3 regions of the Cupriavidus sp. a3 genome follow, and region 1 is predicted to be linked to each of the others. Evidence: predicted binding sites of a transcription regulator. Region 1 holds the regulator's gene; each other region holds the start of a gene.

The links. The regulator sigma-54, encoded in region 1, starts transcription at its own class of promoters, with help from an activator protein. The targets are predictions, from matches to a motif close to TGGCANGNAANCTGCTTT.
Region 2: pqqA (pyrroloquinoline quinone precursor peptide PqqA) is a predicted target of sigma-54. The motif match lies at 1,688-1,705, and genes of this name have one in related genera.
Region 3: ACAD63_RS28505 (PQQ-dependent methanol/ethanol family dehydrogenase) is a predicted target of sigma-54. The motif match lies at 1,868-1,885, and genes of this name have one in related genera.

Annotation. Positions count from the first base shown of each region.
Region 1 is NZ_CP170643.1:4,258,736-4,262,007, reverse strand. Features, by position in the region: gene ptsN (PTS IIA-like nitrogen regulatory protein PtsN) at 1-64, opposite strand, end outside; gene hpf (ribosome hibernation-promoting factor, HPF/YfiA family) at 433-783, opposite strand; gene ACAD63_RS20270 (RNA polymerase factor sigma-54) at 832-2,310, opposite strand; gene lptB (LPS export ABC transporter ATP-binding protein) at 2,466-3,266, opposite strand.
Region 2 is NZ_CP170644.1:1,476,669-1,479,940, forward strand. Features, by position in the region: gene ACAD63_RS28470 (sigma-54-dependent Fis family transcriptional regulator) at 1-1,554, shown strand, start outside; gene pqqA (pyrroloquinoline quinone precursor peptide PqqA) at 1,777-1,851, shown strand; gene pqqB (pyrroloquinoline quinone biosynthesis protein PqqB) at 1,937-2,854, shown strand; gene pqqC (pyrroloquinoline-quinone synthase PqqC) at 2,851-3,272, shown strand, end outside.
Region 3 is NZ_CP170644.1:1,482,544-1,485,815, reverse strand. Features, by position in the region: gene ACAD63_RS28515 (ABC transporter substrate-binding protein) at 1-923, shown strand, start outside; gene ACAD63_RS28510 (ABC transporter permease) at 934-1,743, shown strand; gene ACAD63_RS28505 (PQQ-dependent methanol/ethanol family dehydrogenase) at 1,952-3,272, shown strand, end outside.

The DNA.
Region 1 (3,272 bases):
TGCTGGTGACGCTGACGTCGAGGGTGATGTTGCCGGGTGGCAGCAATTTGGCCAAACGATTCATGGGCGATGCGCAGGAGTTCAGTTAGCGGGCGGTTCCGCCGTTCCGCCGGGCAGTGTGTGGCTCAGGGGCTGCCGGTCGCCGGCAACGCCGAGGCGTCCGGCCATTATAGAGCAGCAGCCTCCCTGTGATTGTGCAGCGCAGCGCCGCCCGGTTGGCGTCCGCACCTTAACCGGGCGCGGGCAGGATGCGGCCCTGCATGTATGGCGCAGCATACACCCTGCCGCGGCCGTTGCGAACACTCCGTCTCAAACGGGTGACAGGCCCTTTGCGCAGGCGCCACAGCGCCGCAGGCGCAAAAAAGCCGCGCTACGCGCGGCTTGCCTGTTCAGTTTTGATTCAGCGGCCCTCTGCGGGGCCACCGGGCACGCTCATTGCTGCATCTGCGCTGCGGCCATCTGGTACTTGACCGCTTCGCGGTCGTGGCCTTGCACGCGGTCCTTGTAGCGCAGTACCTGACGGTCCAGCTTGTCGACTAGTGCGTCGATCGCTGCATACAGGTCTTCATGATGCGCTTCAACGAAGATGTCCTTGCCCCTGAGATGTAGATTGATTTCCGCATATTGCCGCCTGTCCTTTTCCTTGTGATTGTCGACAGAGAGCAGCACGCTAACGCCAATGACCTGATCGAAATGCCTGACGATTCGCTCCAGCTTCGTTTCCACGTACTCACGCAACGGCGGCGTGATGTCAAGGTGGTGTCCACTGATCTTGAAGTTCATAGCGCTTCTCCTTCTGAAAGAGCCTCACCAGGCAGGCGGTGGGCTCGGCTACAAAGACTTGCGGAGATTCACTGCGGGGATCTTCAGGGCTTCGCGATATTTGGCTACGGTGCGTCGTGCGACAACGAAGCCTTGCTCACCCAGCAGTTCGGCGATGCGACTGTCGGAAAGGGGATTCCTCGGGTCTTCGGCTCCTATCAGTTGCTTGATCAAGGCGCGGATGGCCGTTGATGAAGCCGCGCCACCGGTCTCGGTGGACACGTGGCTGCCGAAGAAGTACTTCAGTTCGAAAGTACCCATCGGCGTTGCCATGTATTTATTGGTCGTCACCCGGGAGATGGTTGACTCGTGTAATCCCAGTGTATCGGCAATCTCCCGCAAAACCAAGGGGCGCATGGCGATTTCGCCGTGCGTGAAAAAGTTCTTTTGACGCTCGACAATGGCCTGCGAGACACGCAGGATCGTGTCGAACCTTTGCTGGATATTCTTGATCAGCCAGCGCGCTTCCTGCAGTTTCTGCTGCAGGCCTGCGGTACCCGACTCGCCCTTGGCGCCGCGCAGGATCTGCGCGTACATGTCATTGATGCGCAGCCGCGGCATCACATCCGGATTGAGCTGCGCGATCCAGCCGCTGCCGCTCTTGCGCACGAACACATCGGGCACGACGAAGTCGGCTTCGGGGCGGCTGTATGCGTGGCCCGGGTAGGGTGCCAGCGAGCGGATCAGTTCATGCGCGGCCTTGAGTGCAGGCTCGTCTACCTGCAGCGCTTTTTTCAGGCGCGTGTAGTCGCGCACGGCCAGCAGCTCGAGGTGGTTATGCACGATGTTCAGCGCCAGCTCGCGCTGCGGATGCTGCAGCCGGCGCAATTGCAGGCCCAGGCACTCGGCCGCGTTGCGCGCGCCGACGCCCGGCGGGTCGAAGCTCTGCAGCAGCGTCAGCATCGCTTGTACTTCCTCGATCTCGAATTCGAGTTCTTCGGGCAGTTCGGCGCAGATCTCTTCGAGCGTCGCGCTCAGGTAGCCGTCGTCGTCGAGCGATTCGATCAGGAAGATGGCCAGGCCCTTGTCGCGCACCGAGATCTTCAGCGGCGTGAGCTGTTCCATCAGGTATTCGCGCAGCGTGGGCTCGGCCTCACGCAGCTGCATCGGCGTCTTCTCGTCTTCGTCGCCTTGCGGGCGGCGCGCGAAATCGTCGAGGCTCCAGTCGCCGCCATAGTCGTCGCCGCTGTTGCTGTCGCCGTAGCTGTCGTCATCGCCCGCGCCCTCGGCGCGCGCCTCGCCGTTGCCTTGCGGTTCGGCCGGTGCCGGCGCGGGCGCGCTCTGCAGGTTGACCGAGCCATCGGCGGCCACGCGCAGCGGGCTTTCGATCCAGTCGTTCTCGCGTTCGAGCAGGGGGTTTTCCGTGAGCGCCTGTTCGACTTCCTGCTGCAATTCCAGCGTCGAAAGCTGCAACAGCCTGATCGACTGCTGCAGTTGCGGCGTCAGTGCCAGGTGCTGGGAGAGGCGGAGCTGTAGCGACGGTTTCATGCGACCTATTTTATGCGCATCTTTCCGTTGTTGGAACGGAAATTGCTATCGATGTCGCGGCTTGATCGACGCCGGCAGTGGGCTGTCCCACATGCAGATGATGGGGGTGAAACCAGGCAGAATCAATGGCCTGCCGCCGCGGGCAGGCCAGTACATCACATGCGGAAGTTTTCGCCCAGGTAGACGCGCCGCACCGATTCGTTGGCGATGATCTCTTCGGGCCGCCCGGCGGCAAGCACGGTGCCTTCGCTGATGATGTACGCGTGGTCGCAGATGCCAAGCGTCTCGCGCACGTTGTGGTCGGTGATCAGCACGCCGATGTTGCGCGCCTTCAGGAAGCTGACGATGCGCTGGATCTCGCCCACTGCGATCGGGTCCACGCCGGCGAACGGTTCATCCAGCAGGATGAAGCGCGGCGACGATGCCAGCGCGCGCGCGATTTCCACGCGGCGGCGTTCGCCGCCCGACAGCGACAGCGCCGGGTTGTTGCGCAGGTGCGCGATCTGCAGGTCGTCGAGCAGCGCGTCGAGCCTGCGGTCGATCTCGGCCCTGGCCAGCGGCTTGCCGTTTTCCACCTGCAGCTCGAGCACGGCGCGGATGTTTTCCTCGACGTTGAGCTTGCGGAAGACCGATGCTTCCTGCGGCAGGTAAGACAGGCCCATGCGCGCGCGTTCGTGGATCGGCAGGCCGCTGATGTGGTCGCCGTCGAGCACGATATCGCCCTCGTCCAGGTTCACCAGCCCCACGATCATGTAGAACGAGGTGGTCTTGCCCGCGCCGTTGGGGCCGAGCAGGCCAACCACTTCGCCGCTCTTCACGTCCAGCGAGACATCCTTGACCACCGTGCGCGAGCCATAGCGCTTCTTCAGGTGGCGCACGACCAGCGTGCTGCCGCCTTCGAGGACGGCCGTGGCTTGGACGGAAGGCTTTTCGGCGATGGTGGCGGTATCGGTCATTGGCAG
Region 2 (3,272 bases), on a different contig from region 1:
CTGGAGGCCAACCAGTTCCTGACCTGCTCCTGCATGACCATCCTCGATCCCTACGGCAAGACCGTCGGCGCGCTCGATGTGACCGGCGACCAGCGCGGTTTCCACAAGCACACCATGGCGCTGGTGCGGATGTCGGCGCAGATGATCGAGAACCAGTTGTTCGGCAATGCTTTCCGCGACATGGTGTGCATCCGCTTCCATTCGCGCGCGGAGTTCCTGGGCACGCTGGTGGAGGGCATCGTGTCGTTCACGCCGGGCGGGCGCTTCCTGTCGGCCAACCGCAGCGGGCAGTTCCAGCTGGGCCTGTCCAACGGCGCGCTGCAGGCGCATACCTTCTCGTCGCTGTTCGGCCTGTCGATGTCGCAGCTGTTCGATGTGGTGCGCGCCGCACAGGCGGGCATGGTGCAGCTGCAGTTGCCCAGCGGCGTCAAGGTCAGCGCGCGCGTGGAATGGAAGACCGGCCGGGCCGCGGTGCCCGGCGTGGACGAGGCGCGCCCCGATGCGCACGACGCCGTCATGGCGCCACAGCGCCTGCGCGCCGACCCGTCCGGGCCCGCGGGGCCGGAAGGGCTGGATGACCTGGACACCGGCGACACGCAGATCCGGGCCGTGATCGGCAAGCTCCGCAAGGTGATCGGCAAGGACATCCCGGTGATGGTGCTGGGCGAGACCGGCACCGGCAAGGAACTGATGGCGCGCGCCATCCACGCCGACAGCCCGCGCCGCGCCGGACCGTTCATCGCGGTGAACTGCGCGTCGATCCCCGAGAACCTGATCGAGTCGGAGCTGTTCGGCTACGAGGAAGGCGCCTTCACCGGCGCCCGCAAAAAGGGCGGCATCGGCAAGATGCTGCTGGCCAACGGCGGCACGCTGTTCCTGGACGAGATCGGCGACATGCCGCTGCACCTGCAGGGACGGCTGCTGCGGGCGCTGCAGGAGCGCGCGGTGCAGCCGCTAGGCAGCAGCAAGGTGATCCATATCGATGTTTCGCTGGTGTGCGCCACCAACCGCAACCTGCGCGAGATGGTCGCCGGCGGGCAGTTCCGCGAGGACCTGTACTACCGCCTCAACGGCATGGTGGTGCGGCTGCCCGCGCTGCGCGAGCGCAGCGACCTGGACGTGGTGGCGGGCAAGCTGCTGCGCCAGGAGCGAACCGCCGGCGTGCCGCCCCGCATCAGGGACTCGGTGATGGAGATGTTCCGCGCCTACCACTGGCCGGGCAATATCCGCCAGCTCGGCAACCTGCTGCGCATCGCCCGGCTGATGGCGGAAGGCGAAGCCGAGATCACTGAAGACCACCTGCCCGACGATTTCCTGGACGACCTGCGCGAACGGCAGGCGCGCGCGGCCACGCCGGCTGCCCATGCCCTGGCGAGCGCGCCGCCGGCCGCGCAGCCGACGCGGCTGGCCGAGGTCGAGGTCCAGGCCATCGTCGCCACCGTCAGGGCCCACCACGGCAATATCTCGGCGGCGGCCAAGGCGCTGGGCATTTCGCGCAATACCGTCTACCGCAAGATGGAAGAGGCGCGCGGGCTGCCGCACCAGCCCGGTTGAGCGCGCCCGCCACGATGCAGTGGTGTCCCGTTCCTGGACAGGTGTCCCATTTTGAAACAGTCGTGACACAGGGAGCAGGCGCGCACGGGCATCGGCCAGGCCTTCACCCGGCGGCATGATGCGAGGAAATCCCGGGCATGGATGTTGCCTCGAGAAGGATGCGGCAGCCAGCCTGCCGCGCCACAACGATATTCACTAACCACGCCATCCAAGGAGAGAGACATGACCTGGACCACCCCCGCCTACACCGAGCTGCGGCTGGGCTTCGAGATCACGATGTATATCGCCAACCGCTGATCGCGCCCCGGACAGGCGCAACGCCCGCGTTGCCGGGCCGCGCGCCTGCTCCGTGACGCCATGCCCACGACCAAGCGCTCGCGCCATGACAATCATCCGGGTACTGGGGTCGGCCGCCGGCGGCGGCTTCCCGCAGTGGAACTGCAACTGCCACAACTGCGACGGCGTGCGCCGCGGCACCGTGCGCGCCACGCCGCGCACGCAGTCGTCGATCGCGCTGTCCGGCGACGGGCCGGACGCGATCCTGGTCAACGCCTCGCCCGACATCCTGCAGCAGCTACGCCAGACGCCGGCGCTGCAGCCGGCGCGCGCGCCGCGCGACAGCGCCATCGCGGCGGTGCTGCTGATGGACGCGCAGATCGACCACGTCACCGGCCTGCTGATGCTGCGCGAGCACTGCCACGCCTTGCCGCTCTATGCGACCGCGGCGGTCCTCGACGACCTTGGCGCGGCCTTTCCGCTGACCCGCATGCTGTCGCACTACTGCGGCGTGCAGACGCACGCGCTGCCTTGCGACGGCACGCCGTTCACCGTGCCGCCGCTGGCGGGCATGCGGCTCACTGCCGTGCCGCTGCAAAGCAAGGCCCCGCCCTATTCCCCCAGCCGCAACGCCCCGCGCGCCGGCGACAACATCGGCCTGCGCATCGAAGACTGCCGCAGCGGCCGCCGCGCATTCTATGCGCCCGGCCTCGGCAGCGTCGACGACCGCGTCTTTGCGGAACTGCGCGACGCCGACGTCGTGCTGGTCGACGGCACCTTCTGGCGCGAGGACGAGATGCAGGCGCTCGGCTTCTCCGCCAAGGCCGCCGCCGACATGGGCCACCTGCCGCTGTCCGGCCCCGGCGGCATGATCGAAATCCTCGACCGGCTGCCCGCCGCCCGCAAGATCCTTATCCACATCAACAACACCAACCCCGTGCTGGTGGAAGACTCGCCCGAACGCGCCGAGCTGGCGCGGCACGGCATCGAGCTGGCCTGCGACGGCATGGAGATCGCGCTATGACACATTCCATTGCATGGAGCCCCGCGGAGTTCGAGGCCCGCCTGCGTGCCAAGGAAAGCGGCTACCACATCCACCATCCGTTCAACCGGCGCATGGCCGCGGGGGAGTGTTCGCCCGCGCAGATCCGCGCGTGGGTGGCAAACCGCTTCTACTACCAGGCGAATATCCCGCTGAAGGATGCTGCGATCCTGTCCAACTGCCCCGACCGCGACACGCGCCGGCAATGGATCGTGCGCATCCTCGACCATGACGGCACCGACATCGTGCCCGGCGGCATCGAGGCCTGGCTGCGGCTGGGCCAGGCCGTGGGGCTGGAGCGTGATGCGCTGCTGGACCAGCGGCACGTGCTGCCGGGCGTGCGCTTTGCCGTCGACGCTTACGTCAACTTCGGCCGCCGCGCGCCGTGGCAGGAGGCGGT
Region 3 (3,272 bases), on a different contig from region 1:
AAGCCGAAGTCGGGACTATGGTCGCGGCACTGGCGCGGCAGGGCACGCGCTTTATCCTGCTCGACCTGCCGGCCGCGTCGGTGCGGCAGGCGGCGGCCGCCGTCAGGCCGGGCGAAGCCCTGCTGTTCAACGTCTCGGCCCATGACGACGACCTGCGCGGCGCCGCCTGTTCGCCCGTGCTGCTGCACACGCTGCCCAGCCTGCGCATGCGCGCCGACGCTCTGATGCAGTACCTGGCGCAGCGCAAGTGGCGCCGCGCGCTGCTGCTGAGCGGCCCGTCGGCGGGCGACGCGGCGCAGCGCGACGCGCTGGTCCAGTCCGCGCGCCGCTTCGGCATCGCGTGGTCGGCGCAACGGACGTTCAGGCTGTCCAACGATCCGCGCGAACGCGACCAGGCCAACCTGAACCTGCTGACCAGCGGCACCGACTACGACGTGGTGGTGGTCGCCGATGCCGACGGCGAGTTTGCCCGCGGCGTGCCCTATGCCACGCAGCTGCCGCGCCCCGTGGCGGGTGCCAGCGGCCTCGGCGCCCAGGCCTGGCACTGGGCCTGGGAGCGCAATGGCGGGCCGCAGCTCAACCGGCGCTTCACGCGCGCGGCGGGGCGCCCGATGACGGGCTACGACTGGGCCGCATGGGTGGCCATCAAGGCGATCGCGGAAAGCGTGGCAAGGCAGCCGAAGGCCGGCTTTGCCGCGCAGGCACAGGCGCTGGTCACCGGCAAGGTGGTGGTGGACGGCTTCAAGGGCCCGCCGCTGTCGTTCCGGCACTGGGACCGCCAGTTGCGCCAGCCGGTCATGCTGGCGCACCCCGACGGCGTCGTTGCCGTGGCACCGGTGGAAGGCGTGCTGCACCCGAAGAACAACCTCGACACCCTGGGCGCGGACGAGGCCGACACCCCGTGCCGCGCCCCGTCCTCGTAAGGCGCAACCCATGGCCACCGTGCTGATCCATCGCTGGCGCGCGCTGCGCGCCGTCTGCGGGCGCGAGCTGCGCAAGTACCTGCGCCAGCCCGGGCGCCTGCTGTCGTCGCTGGTGCGGCCGCTGCTGTGGCTGCTGGTGTTCGCGGCCGGCTTCCAGAATGCGCTCGGCGTCGCGATCGCGCCGCCGTATGAGACCTACATCGAATACAAGGTCTACGTGGCGCCCGGGCTGCTCGGCATGATCGCGCTGTTCAACGGCATGCAGTCGTCGCTGGCGATGGTGTACGACCGCGAGATGGGCGTGATGCGCCTGCTGCTGACCGCACCGTTGCCGCGCGGCTGGCTGCTCGGCTGCAAGCTGGTGGCGGGCACGGTGCTGTCGCTGCTGCAGATGGCCGGGTTCCTGCTGGTGGCGATGATGTTCGGCATCCGCTTCGAGCCGCTGCACCTGCTGCTTGCAAGCGGCGCCATGGCGCTGGCTGCGCTGATGCTGGGCGCGCTGGGACTGCTGCTGTCGGTCCATGTGCGCCAGCTCGAGAACTTTGCCGGCACCATGAATTTCGTGATCTTTCCGATGTTCTTTGTCAGCTCGGCGCTGTATCCGCTGTGGAAGCTGCAGGAATCGGGGGCGGAGATCGTCTATCAGCTCGCGCGCTTCAACCCCTTCACGCATGCGGTCGAGGCCATCCGCTTCGCGCTGTACGGGCAGGTGGCTCCGGTAAGCCTGGCGGTGGTGGCAGGCTGCGCGGCAGTGTTCTTTGCACTGGCGCTGCACGGCTACGACCCGCAGCGTGGCATGGCCCGCCGGGGGCAGGCTTGAACCGTGCCGCGCCCGGCATGGATGGCTGTTCAGATCTGGAGCAGGTGCAACGCAGTGTTGCGTGGTGACACGGCCGCCGGCACGCAATGCGGCCGCATCCGGCGTGCTCGCGCGGCAATCCGATTGGCATGGGAATTGCCGTGTTCGTGTCTGGTGTGTGGTGCATTGGCGCACCGGTGGGAAACCAAAACAAAGAGAGGAGAAGGCAATGAGGACGTTACGAGCAGTGATGGTTGCCACGGCAGTCGCGGCCGCTACGGCCAGCGTGGCCGCGCAGGCGGCAGTGACCGACGCCATGATCGAGAACGACGCAAAGACCCCCGGCGACGTGCTGTCGTGGGGCATGGGCCCGCAAGGGCAGCGCTACTCCACGCTGGCGCGCATCAATACGAAGAACGTCGGCAACCTCGTGCCGGCGTGGTCGTTCTCGTTTGGCGGCGAGAAGCAGCGCGGCCAGGAAGCGCAGCCGCTGATCCACGACGGCAAGATGTTCGTGACGGCATCGTATTCGCGCATCTACGCGCTCGACCTGAAGACCGGCGCCAAGCTGTGGAAGTACGAGCACCGCCTGCCCGAAGGCATCATGCCGTGCTGCGACGTGGTGAACCGCGGCGCGGCACTCTATGACAACCTGGTCATCTTCGGTACGCTGGATGCGCAGCTGGTGGCGCTGGACCAGAAGACCGGCAAGGTGGTGTGGAAGGAAAAGCTGGAGGACTACGCGGCCGGCTACTCGTACACGGCCGCGCCGCTGATCGTCAAGGGCATGGTGCTGACCGGCATCTCGGGCGGCGAATTCGGCGTGGTCGGCCGCGTCGATGCGCGCGATGCCAAAACCGGCCAACTGGTGTGGTCGCGCCCGGTCGTGGAAGGCCACATGGGCTACAAGTACGACAAGGACGGCAACAAGACCGAGATCGGCGTGACCGGTGCCGAGAACGCCAGCTGGCCTGGCGAGACCTGGAAGACCGGCGGCGCTGCCACCTGGCTGGGCGGCACCTATGATCCGGCCACCGGGCTGGTGTACTTCGGCACGGGCAACCCGGGGCCGTGGAACAGCCATATCCGCAAGGGCGACAATCTCTACTCCGCGTCGACGGTGGCGATCGATCCGGCCACCGGCAAGATCGTCTGGCACTACCAGAACACGCCGAACGACGGCTGGGACTTCGACGGCGTCAATGAGTTCGTGACCTTCGACCTCGATGGCAAGCGCATGGGCGGCAAGGCCGACCGCAATGGCTTCTTCTATGTCAACGACGCGCGCAGCGGCAAGCTGGTCAACGCCTTTCCCTTCGTCAGGAAGATCACCTGGGCCAGCGGCATCGACCTGAAGACCGGCCGGCCCGACTTTATCAGCGAAGGCCGTCCCGGCGACCCGGCCGCCGTCGCCGACGCGAAGAAGGGCAAGTCCGTGTTCGCCGCGCCCGGCTTCCTCGGCGGCAAGAACCAGCAGCCGATGGCCTACAGCCCGCAGACCGGCCTGTTCTATGTGCCGGCCAACGAATGGGGCATGGACATCTGGAACG